DNA from 2 places in the Consotaella aegiceratis genome. Region 2 is predicted to be linked to the other one. Evidence: predicted binding sites of a transcription regulator. Region 2 holds the regulator's gene; the other holds the start of a gene.

Evidence for each region. Region 2 encodes PhoB, which activates phosphate uptake and scavenging genes when phosphate is short. Its sites were predicted from a motif close to TGTCATNNANCTGTCAT; they were not measured.
Region 1: SMD10_RS12620 (CehA/McbA family metallohydrolase) is a predicted target of PhoB. The motif match lies at 4,486-4,502, and genes of this name have one in related genera.

Annotation. Positions count from the first base shown of each region.
Region 1 is NZ_JAZHFT010000016.1:35,036-43,051, forward strand. It holds gene SMD10_RS12590 (Hsp20/alpha crystallin family protein) at 1-125, opposite strand, end outside; gene SMD10_RS12595 (Hsp20 family protein) at 218-697, opposite strand; gene minC (septum site-determining protein MinC) at 973-1,728, shown strand; gene minD (septum site-determining protein MinD) at 1,771-2,586, shown strand; gene minE (cell division topological specificity factor MinE) at 2,583-2,846, shown strand; gene SMD10_RS12615 (cell wall hydrolase) at 2,975-3,430, shown strand; gene SMD10_RS12620 (CehA/McbA family metallohydrolase) at 3,481-4,380, opposite strand; gene SMD10_RS12625 (ABC transporter substrate-binding protein) at 4,596-5,711, shown strand; gene SMD10_RS12630 (ABC transporter permease) at 5,798-6,709, shown strand; gene SMD10_RS12635 (ABC transporter permease) at 6,706-7,530, shown strand; gene SMD10_RS12640 (ABC transporter ATP-binding protein) at 7,527-8,016, shown strand, end outside.
Region 2 is NZ_JAZHFT010000013.1:72,662-80,677, forward strand. It holds gene pstA (phosphate ABC transporter permease PstA) at 1-609, shown strand, start outside; gene pstB (phosphate ABC transporter ATP-binding protein PstB) at 691-1,437, shown strand; gene phoU (phosphate signaling complex protein PhoU) at 1,454-2,194, shown strand; gene phoB (phosphate regulon transcriptional regulator PhoB) at 2,199-2,933, shown strand; gene SMD10_RS11360 (GNAT family N-acetyltransferase) at 2,995-3,486, shown strand; gene SMD10_RS11365 (GNAT family N-acetyltransferase) at 3,521-3,982, opposite strand; gene SMD10_RS11370 (GcrA family cell cycle regulator) at 4,032-4,571, opposite strand; gene SMD10_RS11375 (aspartate aminotransferase family protein) at 5,000-6,211, shown strand; gene argF (ornithine carbamoyltransferase) at 6,220-7,152, shown strand; partial or broken gene SMD10_RS11385 (Hsp33 family molecular chaperone) at 7,175-8,016, shown strand, end outside.

The sequences.
Region 1 (8,016 bases), on a different contig from region 2:
TCGTCGAACAGCCGGTTCATCTCGCGGTGAAGCGCAAGGAACGGGCTTTCGTTCAGCGTGCCATAGGGCGGCTGCGGCGTCAGCTTGTCGCTGCGTGTCCACGGAATGAGATCGCGTACGTTCATGGTCAACCTCCTCGATTCTGAATGAGCGTGATCATCGGGCGCCGGCCGGATGCCAGCGCCCACATCTGTCTCGATGTTCGCCGCTGCGGCGATCAGGCAGCGTCGCTCTGGACGCCGTCGGCCTGCCGTTCTCCGGCGATCGCCGGGGTCTCGGCACTGATCGCGATCTGCCGTGGCTTCATCGCCTCGGGCACTTCGCGCACCAGGTCGATGGTCAGGAGACCGTCGGCCAGCGAGGCGTTCACGATCTTCACATGATCGGCCAGGCTGAAGCGACGTTCGAAGGAGCGGCCGGCGATACTGCGGTGGAGATACTGGCCCGGCTCTTCGCTGCCCGGTTTGCGACCGGCGACGATCAGGAGATTGGGCTGGTAGGTGAGATCGAGATCATCCGTCGTGAACCCGGCCACGGCGAGCACGATGCGATAGGCATCCTCGCCGGTCTTTTCGATGTCGTAGGGTGGCCAGGAATCGATCGGCTGTGCGCCGGCGGTGTTTTCGAGAAGATCGAACACACGATCGAAGCCGACGCTCGATCGGAACAGGGGAGAAAAATCAAGGTTGGTCCTCATAACCACATCCTCCAATGAGCAACATGGATACGAAGGGCGCCAAAGAGCGGGCGCCCTTTGACATCCGGTCCGCAAGGGCAACCGGAGCACCAAAAATATGGGCGCCGGGACCTGTCGATTCAAGAGCTGTCACAGGTTCGCAACGGGGTGGAGCGAGGCGTGCCGCGGCATGCCTGTAGAGGCCTCACTCCAGCGTCGGGCAAGCCCGGAGGAGTTAGTTAATGCGCAGTTAACCGAACCAACACGGGTTGGTCGGCAATCAGCGATTGGCAAATATGACAGAAGCCTCAGCCTCCCCCAACGCGGTGCGCCTGCGCGGCCGGTCGTTCCTTGCCCTGGTCCTGTCGCCCGAGCTGCCGTTCGGTCCGTGGCTCGACCAGCTCGACGATCTGGCGCGGCGTTCGACGGGGTTCTTCCTGAGCCGTCCGATCGTCCTCGACGTCACCGGACTGAAGCTCACCCGCGACGATCTGGCGGGGCTGATCGAGGATCTGAAGACGCGCGGCGTCCGGATCATGGGAATCGAAGGCGCCAAGTCCTCGCTGCTCGGCCCCGGCATGCCCCCGGAAATGCGCGGCGGCCGTCCGGCGGGCGACATCGAGGTGCCGGAAACGCCGGTCGCCGCTGCCGTTCCGGCGGCAAAAAAGTCCGCCGAATCGCAGCAGGAGCCGGTTCAGGTGGAGCGGCGCATGCCCGGCGCGACGCCGTCGCTGATCGTCGAGGAACCGGTGCGCTCCGGCCAGTCAATCATGTTTCCCGAGGGCGATGTGACGGTACTTGGTTCGGTCGCCTCGGGCGCCGAGATCATCGCCGGAGGCTCGATTCACATCTACGGCGCGCTGCGTGGGCGCGTCATGGCGGGCTCGGCGGGGCATCCCGACGCGCGCATCTTCTGCCGCAAGCTCGAAGCCGAACTGATCGCCATCGACGGCCTTTACAAGACCGCTGACGACATGGGCCAGCATCTTCGCGGCCAGGCCGTGCAGGTCTGGCTGGAAGGCGACGTCATCAAGACGGCGCCTTTGAACTGAACACCACGGTCTGAAACACGCACCTGGAAGGAATAACGAGTAATGGCAAAAGTACTGGTCGTCACATCGGGCAAGGGAGGGGTCGGCAAGACCACTTCGACGGCCGCCTTGGGTGCCGCGCTGGCGCAGACAGGGCAGAACGTGTGCGTGGTCGATTTTGACGTCGGTCTGCGCAACCTCGACCTCGTCATGGGAGCCGAGCGGCGCGTGGTCTACGACCTCATCAACGTGGTGCAAGGCGATGCCAAGCTGGCGCAGGCGCTGATCCGCGACAAGCGTGTCGATACGCTGTCGCTGCTGCCGGCTTCCCAGACCCGCGACAAGGACAATCTGACGCCGGAAGGTGTCGAGCGTGTCATCAACGAGATGCGCAGCAAGTTCGACTGGATCATCTGCGACAGCCCGGCGGGCATCGAGCGCGGCGCGACGCTTGCCATGCGTCATGCCGACGTTGCCGTGGTTGTGACCAATCCGGAGGTGTCGTCGGTACGCGATTCCGACCGCATGATCGGCCTTCTGGACGCCAAGACGGCGCGCGCCGAACGCGGCGAGCGCATCGAAAAGCATCTGCTGCTCACCCGTTACGATCCGCAGCGCGCCGACCGCGGCGACATGCTGAAGGTCGACGACGTGCTCGAGATCCTGTCGATCCCGCTGCTCGGCATCATTCCCGAGAGCGTCGACGTGCTGCGCGCCTCCAATCTGGGCACACCGGTCACCATCAACGACACGTCGAGCGCCCCGGCGCGCGCCTACAGCGACGCGGCACGGCGGCTGATGGGCGAGACGCTGCCGATGACCATCCCGGAAGAAAGAAGGGGCCTGTTCGGCAAACTCTTCCAGCGGAGGGCCGCATGACGATGTTCAGCTTCTTCAACCGCAGAACCACGGCGCCGGCTGCCCGCGAGCGGCTTCAGGTGCTCTTGGCGCACGAGCGCGCCGTCATCGGCCAGACCGATCTGGTGGCGATCCTGCGCGAGGAGATCCTCGGTGTCATCGCCAAGCACGTGCCGGTCGACCGCGATAAGGTGCAGGTCAAGATGGACCGGGGCGACGTGGTCTCGACGTTGGCCGTCGATATCGAGATCCCCGGCATGGCGGCGGTCGCCGATCACTGACCGGATGGCCGCAACGAAAACGAGGATGCCGTTGGCGCCGGTCATGACAATCGGCGGACGGCGTTCAGGAATCCGTAAACCATAGGCGCCATGATCCCCTCCGGTCCGTTTGGACTTCGGAGGCGATCATGGCTCTGCATTCCTTTCGCCGGAATGCCCTCATTCTTGCTCTTGTCGTATTAGCTGGCTTGGCCGGCTGCGCGTCGCTGCGCGTCGGCTCGCGCCTTTCCTCGCGCGACTGCATGGCCCGTGTCATGTATTTCGAGTCGAACCGGTCGAGCGACGAGGGCATGATCGCCGTCGGCACGGTGGTGATGAACCGCGTCGATTCGCCCGATTTTCCCAATTCCGTCTGCGCGGTGGTGGGACAAAAGAATCAGTTCGCACCCGGGGTGCTGACCCGGTCGATGGAGGTGGGCAAGGAGCGCGCCTACCGGAATGCCGACCGGGTTCTGAAGGGCGCGCGCCACGCCCAGGTCGGGTCGTCCGAGTTCTTCCACACCGCCGGCCTCAAATTTCCCTACGAGAACATGTTCTACATGGCGGTCGCCGGCGGTAACGCCTTCTACGTGAAGCTGCGCTGAGGCCGGCGGCGCGACGGCGCATCCCCGTCGTCTATGCTTAAGATTCGCGCTTAGAGCCAGATCGGGTTGGACCAGGCGCGGTTGCCGGCCGCGTCGGCGACAACGATGCGCAGCCAGTCGCCGCGAAAGGCTTCGAGCGGCAATTCTCCGCGCGTCATCTGCTCTCCGGCGACGCATTCGGCGCGACAGCCTCGTCCGACGAGCGAATAGACGCAGGCAGGCGTGGACCGGATGATCGCTTGGCCGTCGTCCAGGGCGATGTCGTGGATTTCCGGTCCCTGCGACGCGTAGTAGCGGCCGGCCTTCATCGCGTCGAGGATCAGGTCCGGTTCGTTGGCCTCGGCCTTCAGCATCATCCAGCCGCCGAAATGATCCGGGATCTTGAAGTGTGCGTCGTCGGCGGCATAGCCGGAGAGGCGGTAGCCCTCGTTGAGCAACTGGTCCAGCAGCGCGTTGCCGTCGCCTCGTCCGCACTCCACCTCGCAGCCGGTGTTGTAGATCTCCACCGCATGGGCGATGCCGGCCATGGAGCGGCCGTCCTCGACGGTCAGCGACGACCATTGAGGGTGCGCGATGGCGAGAAAGGCGCCGGCCTCGACGGCACGGCGCGCCAGACCCACCGCATCCTCGTCGGCACCGGTCGCAGCGAAGTCCATCGGCAGGCCGACGGCGACCAGATGCCAGATGTCGCCGTGGCTGTTCTGGGGCGCATGCAGCTCGGCGCCCGGCAGAGTGGTCAACCGGTTCGTGCGGAAAGACGTCGTGTCGGTGACCGGGAAGCCGAACCGCTCCAGGAAGTGATCCGAGAGGCAGAGAAAGTCGTAGCCGGCGTTTTCGTAGCGGCGGCATACGGTTTCCGGCGGCAGCGCGCCATCCGATCGGTCCGAATGCGTGTGGATGTTGCCGCGCAGAAATCGGCCTGGCGCGGTGAAGGCTTCGAGTCCGGTCATCGGGTACCCTTTTAGATTTTAGCCTCGCTTACGACCGCTCGATTGCGCCCGGATGACAGCCGGCAGAATTCTGCAACCGGCGCCCGGCAGCGCCATCCCGAGTGGCGACACGCAAGTGTCATCGAGCGGTGATACCCGACCCTTCGGTTCCCAACGGACGCCTTGGCTTTCGTTTCTGTCGGTTCGTCCCTGCGAGGGGCATGAAAGGGTCTACGATGAAAACCACGCTCACCCGCATCACCGCGCTGGCGGTGACGCTGTCGCTATCGACCAGTCTGGCCGCCGCCCAGGCATCCGATGCCAATCCGTCGATGGACGATCTGGTGGCCGCGGCCAAGGAAGAGGGTCAGCTGACCACGATCGCGCTGCCGCACGACTGGTGCAACTACGAGGGCGTGATCGAGGGCTTCAAGGCCAAGTACGGCCTCACGGTCAACGAGCTCAATCCCAATGCCGGCTCGGGCGACGAGATCGAGGCGATCAAGGCGAACAAGGGCAACACCGGCCCGCAGGCGCCCGACGTCATCGACGTCGGCCTGTCCTTCGGTCCCGCCGCCGCCAAGGATGGCCTGCTGATGCCCTACAAGGTTGCCACCTGGGACGACATTCCGGATGAGGTCAAGGACCCGGATGGTGCCTGGTACGGCGACTATTACGGCGTGCTCGGAATCGGCGCGAATCTCGATCTGGTGGACGCGACGCCGCAGAGCTTCGAGGATCTGCAGAAGTCCGACTACGTGAACGCCGTGGCCCTTCCGGGCGACCCGCGCACCGGCAACAGCGCCATCATGTCGATCTATGCCGCAGGTGTAGCCGGCGGCGCCAAGACCGGCGAAGAGGCCGCCGCCAAGGGCCTCGAGTTCTTCAGGACGCTGAACGATGCGGGCAATTTCGTCCCGGTGACGGGCGACGCCTCGACCTTCGCGCAGGGCACCACGCCGGTGCTGCTGAACTGGGACTATCTGCTCCTGTCCATGCGCGACACGCTGAACGGCAATCCGCCGGTCGAGATCGTGGTACCGGAAGACGGCGTCGTCGCCGGCGTCTACGTGCAGGCGATCAGCGCCTATGCGCCGCATCCGAACGCCGCCAAGCTCTGGATGGAATACCTCTATTCCGACGAGGGCCAGATCGAATGGCTGAAGGGCTACTGCCATCCGATCCGCTTCAACGCGATGGCCAAGGCCGACAGCATTCCGCAGGACCTGCTCGACAAGCTTCCGCCGGCGAAGGCCTATGAAAAGGCAGTCTTCCCGAGCATCGAGGACCAGGATGCGGCCAAGGTGGCGATCGCGGAGCAGTGGACCGGCGTCATCGGCGGCGTCGAATAATCACCGCCCTCCGGCAGGGCCAGCGCCGGGACCGGACCGGCGCCGATCATCTGCCCACGACCTCCATCCGCTCGAAACGAGGTGCCATGGCCTCGACCGCCACAGCGCTCGACGACACCCGAATCCTCGCCAACCAGGGAGGCGCGCTCTCGCGCCGGCTGGGATGGGCGTGGGTCGGGGTCGTGCCGTTCTTCGCCTTCGCGCTGCTCTTTCTGATCGGGCCGACGCTCTATCTGGTCGTCGGCGCGTTCCAGACCGCGGATGGCACCTATACGCTGGCCAACATCGCCGCCCTGGCATCGCCGCAGATCGCGGCGGCCTATCGCCTGTCGATCGAGGTCAGCCTGGTCTCTGCACTGATGGGCACGATCACAGGGTTCCTGCTCGCCTATGCCATCGTCCATGGCGGGTTGCCGCGCTGGATCCGGCCATCGATCGTTACCTTCTCTGGTGTGGCATCCAATTTCGCCGGCATTCCGCTCGCCTTCGCCTTCATCGCGACGCTCGGCCGTCTCGGGATGGTGACGCTGTTCCTGCGCCATACCTTCGGCATCAACATCTACGCCCTGGGCTTCAACCTGTTGTCATTCTGGGGGCTGACGCTCACCTATCTCTATTTCCAGCTGCCACTGATGGTTTTGATTATCACGCCGGCCATCGACGGGCTGAAGGCCGAATGGCGCGAGGCGGCGCAGATCTTGGGTGCGTCGCGATGGCACTATTGGCGGCTGGTGGCGCTGCCGGTCCTGGCGCCGTCGATCCTCGGCTGCTTTCTGCTGCTCTTCGCCAACGCCTTCGGCACCATCGCGACGGCCTATGCCCTGACCGGTTCGCAGCTGAACATCGTGCCGATCCTGTTGTTCGCGCAGATTCGGGGCAACGTTCTCTACGATCCCAATCTCGGCTATGCGCTGGCCTTCGGGATGATCGTGGTCACCGGGCTGTCCAACGTCCTCTATCTGGTGCTGCGCGCCCGGGCCGAGCGGTGGCAACGATGAAGCCCTCGCGCATCGCGCCTGCCGTCATCGTGGTTCTCGGAGCGTTGTATTTCCTGCTGCCGCTCGTCGCCACCTTCCAGTTCTCTCTATCGATGCTGCGCGGTGTCTGGAGCTTCGAGGCCTATCGCGTCGTCTTCAACGATCCGCGCTTCGTCTCCAGCGTCATGTTCTCGGTGGTCGTCGCGCTTGCCACGATCGCCCTCGGCGCGCTTCTGGTGGTGCCGACGGCCTATTGGGTGCGGCTGAAGTTCCCGCGGTTGCGGCCGGTGGTCGAGTTCGTGACCCTGCTGCCGCTGGTGATCCCGCCGATCGTCCTCGTGTTCGGCTACATGCGGTTCTACAACTCGTCGTCGCTGCTGCCGCTGACGGCGAGCGTGTCGGGAACCAACGTCCTGCTGGTGCTCGGCTACGTCGCCCTGTCGCTGCCCTACATGTTTCGCGCTGTCGACACCGGCATGGCGGCGATCGATCTGCGCACGCTGACGGAAGCCGGCGAAAGCCTCGGCGCCAGTCGCAGGGCGATCCTGACGCGAGTGATCTTTCCCAATGTTCACGCGTCCATCCTGTCCGGCGCCTTTCTGACCTTCGCCATCGTCATGGGCGAGTTCGTGCTGGCGAGCTTGCTGAACCGTCCGACTTTCGGACCGTATCTCTCACAGATCGGCCAGGATCGGGCCTACGAGCCCTCGGCTCTGGCGACGATGGCGTTCGCCTTCACCTGGCTTTGCATGGGATTGATGCAGGTCTTCGCCGGTCGCAAGCCCGGCGGTCGGCGCGCCATGCGGACCCTGATACCCTTTCCGAGGCGGGCAGCACGATGAGCTATCTGACGATTTCCGGCGTGTCGAAAAGCTTCGGTCCGCATGTGGTGGTCTGCGATTTCGACCTTGCGGTCGATCGGGGCGAGCTCATCTCGCTGCTCGGCCCTTCGGGATGCGGCAAGACCACCATGCTGCGCATGGTCGCCGGGTTTGAAACGCCCTCGGCGGGTCGGATCGTCATCGACGGCGAGGATGTCACCGACCGGCCCGCGAACCGTCGCGCCATCGGCATGGTGTTCCAGTCCTACGCGCTGTTTCCCAACCTTTCGGTGGCCGAGAACGTCGCCTTCGGCTTGAGGGTCGGCGGCCAGGCCAAGCGGGAGGTCGCGCGCCGCGTCGAGGAAATGCTGGTTTTGATCGGCCTGCCGCACCTGGGCGGCCGCTACCCTTATCAGCTCTCAGGCGGACAACAGCAGCGGGTGGCCTTGGCCCGCGCGCTGGCGCCCAGTCCGCGCGTGCTGCTTCTCGACGAACCGCTGTCAGCGC
Region 2 (8,016 bases):
ATCGGCGTCGCGGCCTCGATCTACCTGGAGGAGTTCGCGCCGAAGAACCGATGGACCGATCTGATCGAGGTTAACATCAACAATCTGGCGGCCGTGCCGTCGATCGTCTTCGGCCTGCTCGGCCTGGCGGTGTTCATCAACTGGTTCGGCCTGCCGCGTTCGGCGGCCATCGTCGGCGGCCTGGTGCTCACCTTGATGACGCTGCCGACGGTGATCATCGCCACGCGCGCGGCGTTGAAGGCCGTCCCGCCCTCGCTGCGCGACGCCGCGCTCGGGGTCGGCGCCTCGAAGATGCAGATGGTCTTTCACCACGTCCTGCCGCTCGCCCTGCCGGGCATCCTGACGGGCACGATCATCGGCCTCGCCCAGGCGCTGGGTGAAACGGCGCCGCTGCTTCTGATCGGCATGGTCGCCTTCGTCGCCGACTATCCGGACACGCCGCTGGATGCTTCGACGGCCCTGCCGGTGCAGATCTACATGTGGGCCAACGAAGCCGAGCGCGCCTTCGTCGAGCGGACGTCGGGCGCCATCATCATCCTGCTTCTCTTCCTCGCCGCCATGAATTTGACGGCCATCTTTCTGCGCCGCCGCTTCGAGCGGCGTTGGTAGCAGCAACGGACCCTTGCCATGGAACAGACAGTGCCGACGCAATTTCAGGAGCCGGTCACCAGGGCCAACTGGCCGGTGAAGATGGACGCCAAGGACGTGTGCGTCTTCTACGGAGAAAAGCAGGCGCTCTACAATGTCGATCTGGAGATCCCCGAAAACCAGGTGACGGCCCTCATCGGGCCGTCCGGTTGCGGCAAGTCGACCTATCTGCGCTGCCTCAACCGCATGAACGACACGATCGACATCGCCAGGGTGACGGGCACCATCACGCTCGACGGCGAGGACATCTACGCGCCCGACCTCGACGTGGTGGAACTGCGCGCGCGTGTCGGCATGGTCTTCCAGAAGCCGAACCCGTTCCCCAAATCGATTTTCGACAATGTCGCCTATGGACCGCGCCTGCACGGACTCGCCCGGTCGAAGGGGGAGCTCGAAGAGATCGTCGCCACAAGCTTGCGGCGCGCCGGCCTGTTCGAGGAGGTCAAGGATCGCCTCAACGAACCGGGCACAGGCCTGTCGGGCGGCCAGCAGCAGCGTCTGTGCATCGCCCGCGCCATCGCCGTCTCGCCCGAGGTGATCCTGATGGACGAGCCGTGCTCGGCGCTCGATCCGATCGCCACCGCCAAGGTCGAGGAACTGATCGACGAGCTGAAGGAGAACTTCACCATCGTCATCGTCACCCACTCGATGCAGCAGGCGGCGCGTGTGTCCCAACGAACCGCCATGTTCCATCTCGGCAATCTGGTCGAGGTCGGCCCGACCGAGAAGATGTTCCAGAACCCGGACGACAAGCGCACCCAGGATTACATCACCGGCCGCTTCGGTTGAGCCGGCAGGAGGCACCATGGAAGAACATACCGTCAGATCGTACGACGAAGAGCTGCGCTATATCGTTCGCCGGATTTGCGAGATGGGCGGCCAGGCCGAGCGGCTGGTCGAGCGCTCGGTGACGGCGATGACGCGCAACGACCTGCCGATGGCGGAATCTGTCGTCGTCGAGGACGCGCTGCTCGACGCCGCCCAGCGCGAGCTCGACGAGCGCGCGATCCTCACCATCGCCAAGCGCCAGCCCATGGCGCAGGATCTGCGCGAGATCGTCGGCGCCATCCGCATCTCCAACGACCTGGAGCGCATCGGCGATCTCGGCAAGAACATCGCCAAGCGGGTGATCGCCGTGCACGACCATCCGCAGCCGCTGCAGCTGGTGCGCGGCATCGAGCACCTGTCCGAGCTGACGCTGGAGCAGCTCAAGGAGGTTCTGGACGCCTACGCCACGCGCGACTATCACCGCGCCGAGATGATCCGCGACAAGGACGAGGCGATCGACGCCATGTATACGTCGATCTTCCGCGAACTCCTCACCTACATGATGGAGGATCCGCGCAACATCTCGGCCTGCACGCATCTGCTCTTCAGCGCCAAGAACATCGAGCGGATCGGCGATCACGCGACCAACATCGCCGAGACGATCTACTACATCCGCACCGGCGCCCAGATGCCGATGGAACGCCCCAAGGGGGACCGCACGGCCTCCATGGTGGTTCCGCCGGAGGAGGGGGCAGCGACGACGGACGTCGAGGGTTAGCCGCATGAACGCACGTATTGTGGTGGTCGAGGACGAGGAGGCTCTGGGCCTCATCCTTCGATACAACCTGGAGGCCGAGGGTTATTCGGTCGACACGATCATGCGCGGCGACGAAGCCGACCTGCGCCTCAAGGAAGACGTTCCCGACCTTCTCATCCTCGATTGGATGCTGCCCGGCCTGTCGGGCGTCGAGTTGTGCCGGCGCCTTCGGACCCGGGCGGAAACCGAGCGCCTGCCGATCATCATGCTGACGGCGCGCGGCGAGGAATCGGAACGCGTCCGGGGCCTGTCGGTGGGGGCCGACGACTATGTCGTCAAACCGTTCTCGACGCCGGAGCTGTTGGCGCGGGTTCGCGGCATGCTGCGGCGCGTCAAGCCGGAGAAGATCGCCAGCCAGCTCGCCGCGGGTGACATCGATCTCGATCGCGAGACGCGCCGGGTTCGCCGGGCGGGGCGCGAGATCAAGCTCGGGCCGACCGAGTTCAAACTCCTGGAATTCCTGATGCAGGCGCCCGGCCGCGTGTTCTCCCGCGAGCAGCTTCTCGACGGGGTCTGGGGCCGCGACATCTATGTCGACGAGCGCACCGTCGACGTCCATGTCGGACGGTTGCGCAAGGCGATCAACCGCGGTCGCCAGCGCGATCCGATCCGCACCGTGCGCGGCGCCGGCTATGCCCTGGACGAGCACTTCGCGGCCAAGATGCCGGCCCGTGTCGACGGGGCCGCCGCGAGCAATTGAGGCTCGGGCACTTCCGCGGCGTTGACGACGGGCAGCGGCGCCGGCAAGTGTCTTTCGATGAATGGCTCGATCCCGACCCTATAGACTGGACGATGGTTCGGCATTGGTCGATCTCTGGCGGCAGACATGGATTGCCACCTATGAAGGGCAACTCGGCCGGCCCGCCACCGACAAGATGCTTGCGCAGCTTCGCGACCAGGGCTGTTCGGCGATGATCTCAGGCAACGACGAAACGGCGCTGTGTGCCGTGTGCGACGGCATGATCGTCGGCAGTGCGATTTTCGCCGAGCGGGGAGGGACGGCCTATCTATGGGGCATGTACGTCCATCCCGCATTTCAGCGTCAGGGGATCGGCGAAAGCCTGCTCGCGGCCGTGTCTGCGGCATGCTCCGGCCGGAGACTGGAAGTCCAGGTGCTGAAGACGAGCCTTGCGGCCCTTCTTTTTTATCGAAAAGCTGGATTTTCCGATCTGGGTGAAGTCGAGGCCGACATCATGCTGTCGGTGAAGGCGCAGGTGGTCGTCATGGGGCGGCGTCTCGACTCGGAAGTCTGAGCCGCCGCCTGGGCGTCCGGCCGCCGTTCCGACCTCAGGCCGAAAGCCGCTTGCTCATGTAGACGGTGGTGCCGCCGCGAAACGGCTCTTCGCGGTCGATCCCATAGCCAAGGCGTTCATAGAAGGCGACGTTCTCGGCGAAGGCCTTGTTAGTGTAGAGCTTGATCAGCCGGTACTGGAGTTCGGCCGCCACCGTCTCTGCGCGCGCCATCAAAAGTCGGCCCAGGCCCTGTTTCTGATGCTCGGGCGACACGGCGACATTCTCGATGAGCAGGGCATCGGGGTGGAGAACCAGCTCGACGAGGCCCAGAAGCACACTCTCCCGCTCGGCGAGATCGATGCGATGGGCGGCGACCGCCATCTCATAGTCGGCGGTCATCGGCAAGGGCTCGCGGCCGATCACCGGGACCCACTTGGCATAGGCGCGGCGGGTCAGCTCGCGGACCGCTGCGGCATCACCCAACCGGGCGGTGCGCCACGCGACGGCGTTGCTCATCGCAGCACCGCAGGGCTACGAGGATTTCGACGGGAGGAAAGACGACGGCTCAGCGAACGCGCCGCCGTTCGGAGGGCGGCTGAAAGGCGAGCTTGGCGTGGTAGGTGCAATAGGGCGAGCCGTCGCCCGCATGGTTGCCGCAAAAGCGGAAATCTTCAGAAAGCGGGTCGCCCAGCGGCCATTTGCAGGTCCGCTCGGTCAGCTGCACGAGGGTCAGGTTGCGCGAGATCGGCACGACTTCGCCGTTGCGGGGCTCCTCGACGGTTTCGGCCACCAGGTCCGTCATGGGCTCGGCCTTGAGCGCCGTCGCGCCGACCGAGCGCGGAACCGCCGCCGGACGCTGCTGCGCGATGCGCACGGTCGCTTCCACGCGCCGGGTATCCTCGACGATGGGCTCCACCACCTTGCCGGAATTGGCGGCCTGGCTGACCGCCGGCGCCTTGGCCCGACCCTCGAGCTTCAGCCGATGGACCTTGCCGATGACGGCATTGCGGCTGACGCCGCCAAGCTGAGCGGCGATCTGACTGGCACTCAGCCCCTCGCTCCAAAGCTGTTTGAGAAGCTCGACCCGCTCGTCAGTCCAACTCATCCAGAAAGCTCCTAAATTGGCTCGCTGGTGCGGCGTTCGGAATCCATTATCGTCCCGAGATCGAGATCCCAGGGGACATGGTACTATATGTACTCGATAACTAAAGTCTGCCGCACCAAATCTTGTGTTAATCTAAATTTAGCCCATCGGCTGACTCGCTGACAAGAGTCGGGCGGCCCTGACGAATCGGTTTATCGGTTTTTCCCCAGCTTGTCGGCTCGGTGGCACGGCTCCGACATGGCGATCGGACGGCCGATCGCGACGAGACATGATCGCGCAGCGGCGGGACTTTCATTGACAATTTGCCACGGGGCCGTGGTATACGCATCTTTCTTTAGATGCATGTACGGTGGTGTCGTCGAAGCCTGCCTTAGCGGCAGGCTTCCGTGTTTCGGAGACGGCCCGCATTTCTTGAAGAAGCTAAGCCCATGGCCCCGACGTCCGCAGAGCATTCGCCGCTTTATTCCACCTACGCCCGGGTGAATCTGCGCTTCGAGCGAGGCGAGGGCGTCTGGATCTACACCGACGACGGTCGCCGTTTCATGGATCTGTCGGGCGGCATCGCGGTGAACGCGCTCGGCCATGCCCATCCGCATCTGGTCGAGGTGCTGAAGAGCCAGGCGGAAAAGCTTTGGCACACCTCGAATCTGTTCGAGATCCCGGGGCAGCGGCGGCTGGCCGAGCGGCTGGTCGAGGCGACCTTCGCCGACCGGGTGTTCTTCACCAATTCCGGCGCCGAGGCGCTGGAGGCCTCGATCAAGACGGCGCGGCGCTATCATTACGTCGAGGGCCGTCCCGAACGCTATCGCCTGATCACCTTCGAAGGCGCCTTCCACGGCCGGACGCTGGCGACGATCGCCGCCGGCGGTCAGGCCAAATACCTGGAAGGCTTCGGCCCCAAGGTCGACGGCTTCGATCAGGTGCCGTTCGGCGACATTGCGGCGGTCGAGGCGGCGGTCACCGAGGCGACGGCCGGTATCCTGATCGAGCCGATCCAGGGCGAGGGGGGCATCCGTGCCGCATCGCCGGAGTTCATGCGGGCACTGCGCGACCTGTGCGATCGTCACGGTCTGCTCATGGTGCTCGACGAGGTGCAGACCGGCATGGGCCGCACCGGCCGGCTGTTCGCGCACGAGGCGTCCGGCGTTACCCCGGACATCATGGCGGTGGCCAAGGGCATCGGAGCGGGCTTCCCGCTCGGCGCCTGTCTGGCCACGGAAGATGCGGCGCGGGGCATGACGCCCGGCACCCACGGAACCACCTATGGCGGCAATCCGCTGGCCATGGCGGTGGGCAACGGCGTGCTCGATGTCGTTCTCGCCGACGGCTTCCTGGAGCATGTCCGGGACGTCTCGCTGCTCTTCAAGCAGTCGCTGGCCTCGCTCAAGGACCGGTATCCCGAAATCATCGAGGATGTCCGGGGCGAGGGGCTGCTGCTCGGCATCAAGCCCAAGCTCGGCAATGCGGCTTTTGCGGCCGCGCTGCGCGACCAGGGCGTCCTGACGGCGCTGGCCGGCGAGAATGTCGTGCGCCTGCTGCCGCCGCTGATCATCAAGGCGGACGAGGTCCGCGAGGCGACGGGCCGGATCGAGGCCGCCGCCGCCTCCCTTTCATCAGAGACAGAGCGGCAAGTTGGATGAGTGAGCCCATGTCCAAGTCCCAACAGCCCCGGCATTTCCTCGATATCGCCGAGACCAGCCAGACCGAGCTCCGCTCTATCCTGAACGATGCCGCCAGGCGCAAGGCGCTCGGCCGCGACGGGCCGAAGCCGCTCGACGGCAAGGTGCTCGCCATGGTGTTCGACAAGCCGTCGACGCGCACGCGCGTCTCCTTCGATGTCGGCATGCGCCAGCTCGGCGGCGAGACGCTGTTTTTGTCCGGTGCTGAGATGCAGCTCGGCCGCTCCGAGACGATCGCCGACACGGCGCGCGTGCTGTCGCGCTATGTCGACGTCATCATGATCCGCACGACCCGGCATCAGCGCCTGCTGGAAATGGCCGAATACGCGACGATCCCGGTGATCAACGGGCTGACCGACGACACGCATCCGTGCCAGATCATGGCCGATCTGCTCACTCTGGAGGAAAAGCGCGGGCCGGTGGCCGGCAAGACGATCGCCTGGTCGGGCGACGGCAACAACGTCCTGAACTCGTTCATCGAGGCCTCGGCCGCCTTCGACTTCAAGCTGAAGATCGCGACGCCCGAGGGGTCCGGCCCCGACATGCGCTATGTCGAGAGCGCGCGGGCCAGGGGCGCCAAGATCGTGCTCACCGACGATCCGGTAGAGGCGGTCACGGATGCCGATTGCGTCGTCACCGACACCTGGGTGTCGATGGGGCGCGAGGCGCAGGCCCGTGGCCACAACGTCTTCATGCCCTATCAGGTCAACGAGTGGCTGATGGGCCATGCCAAGCCGGATGCGCTTTTCATGCATTGCCTGCCGGCGCATCGCGGCGAGGAGGTGACCGACGCCGTGATCGACGGTCCCCAATCGGTTGTCTTCGACGAGGCGGAAAACCGCCTGCATGCGCAGAAGTCGGTGATGGCCTGGTGTTTCGGCAAGGTGCTTGCCGATGATTGACGCGAACGGCTGACGTGATCCTATGACGGACGTGAACCTCAGGCTCGGTGATTTCGGCCATGCCGGCGACGACGCGGTCGTGCCCTTTCAGGTGGAGGCGCTCGATGCGCGCGGCCGCGCCGTGCAACTCGGCACCATGCTCGACCGGATCCTGGCGCGCCACGACGACTATCCCGAGCCGGTGTCGCGCCTGCTCGCCGAGATGATTGTGCTGACGGTGCTGCTCGGCACCTCGCTGAAATTCGAGGGCAAGTTCATCGCCCAGGCGCAGAGCGACGGACCGGTCGATCTTCTGGTGGTCGACTTCTCCACACCGTCGGACGTGCGCGCCTATGCCCGTTTCGACGCCGAGAAGGTGGCCGAGGCCGGCACGCTGGGTACGGCTGCCGAGCTTCTGGGCGACGGCGTGCTGGCGCTCACCGTCGATCAGGGCGCTCATATGCAGCGCTATCAGGGTGTCGTTCCGCTGCACGGCGAGTCGCTCGAAGAGGTGGCGGAGACCTAGTTCCGCCAGTCCGAGCAGATCCCGACCACGGTGCGCCTGGCCGTCGCCAAGATCGCCCGGCGGGAAAAGGAAGGCGGCTTCCGCGAAACATGGCGGGCCGGCGGCCTCATCGCCCAGTTTCTGCCGGATGCGCCGGAGCGCATGCGCCTGCCGGACCTGCCGGGCGGCGATGTCCCCGAGGGCGTCGAGGAGGAGAGCTTCCTGGAGCCCGATGACACCTGGCTGGAGGTCCGCGCGCTGGTCGACACCGTCGACGCCTCGGAACTCACCGACCCGGATGTCGGCGTCGAGCGGTTGCTCTTCCGGCTGTTCCACGAACGTGGTGTGCGGGTGTTCCCGTCCAACGAAGTCCGCGACTT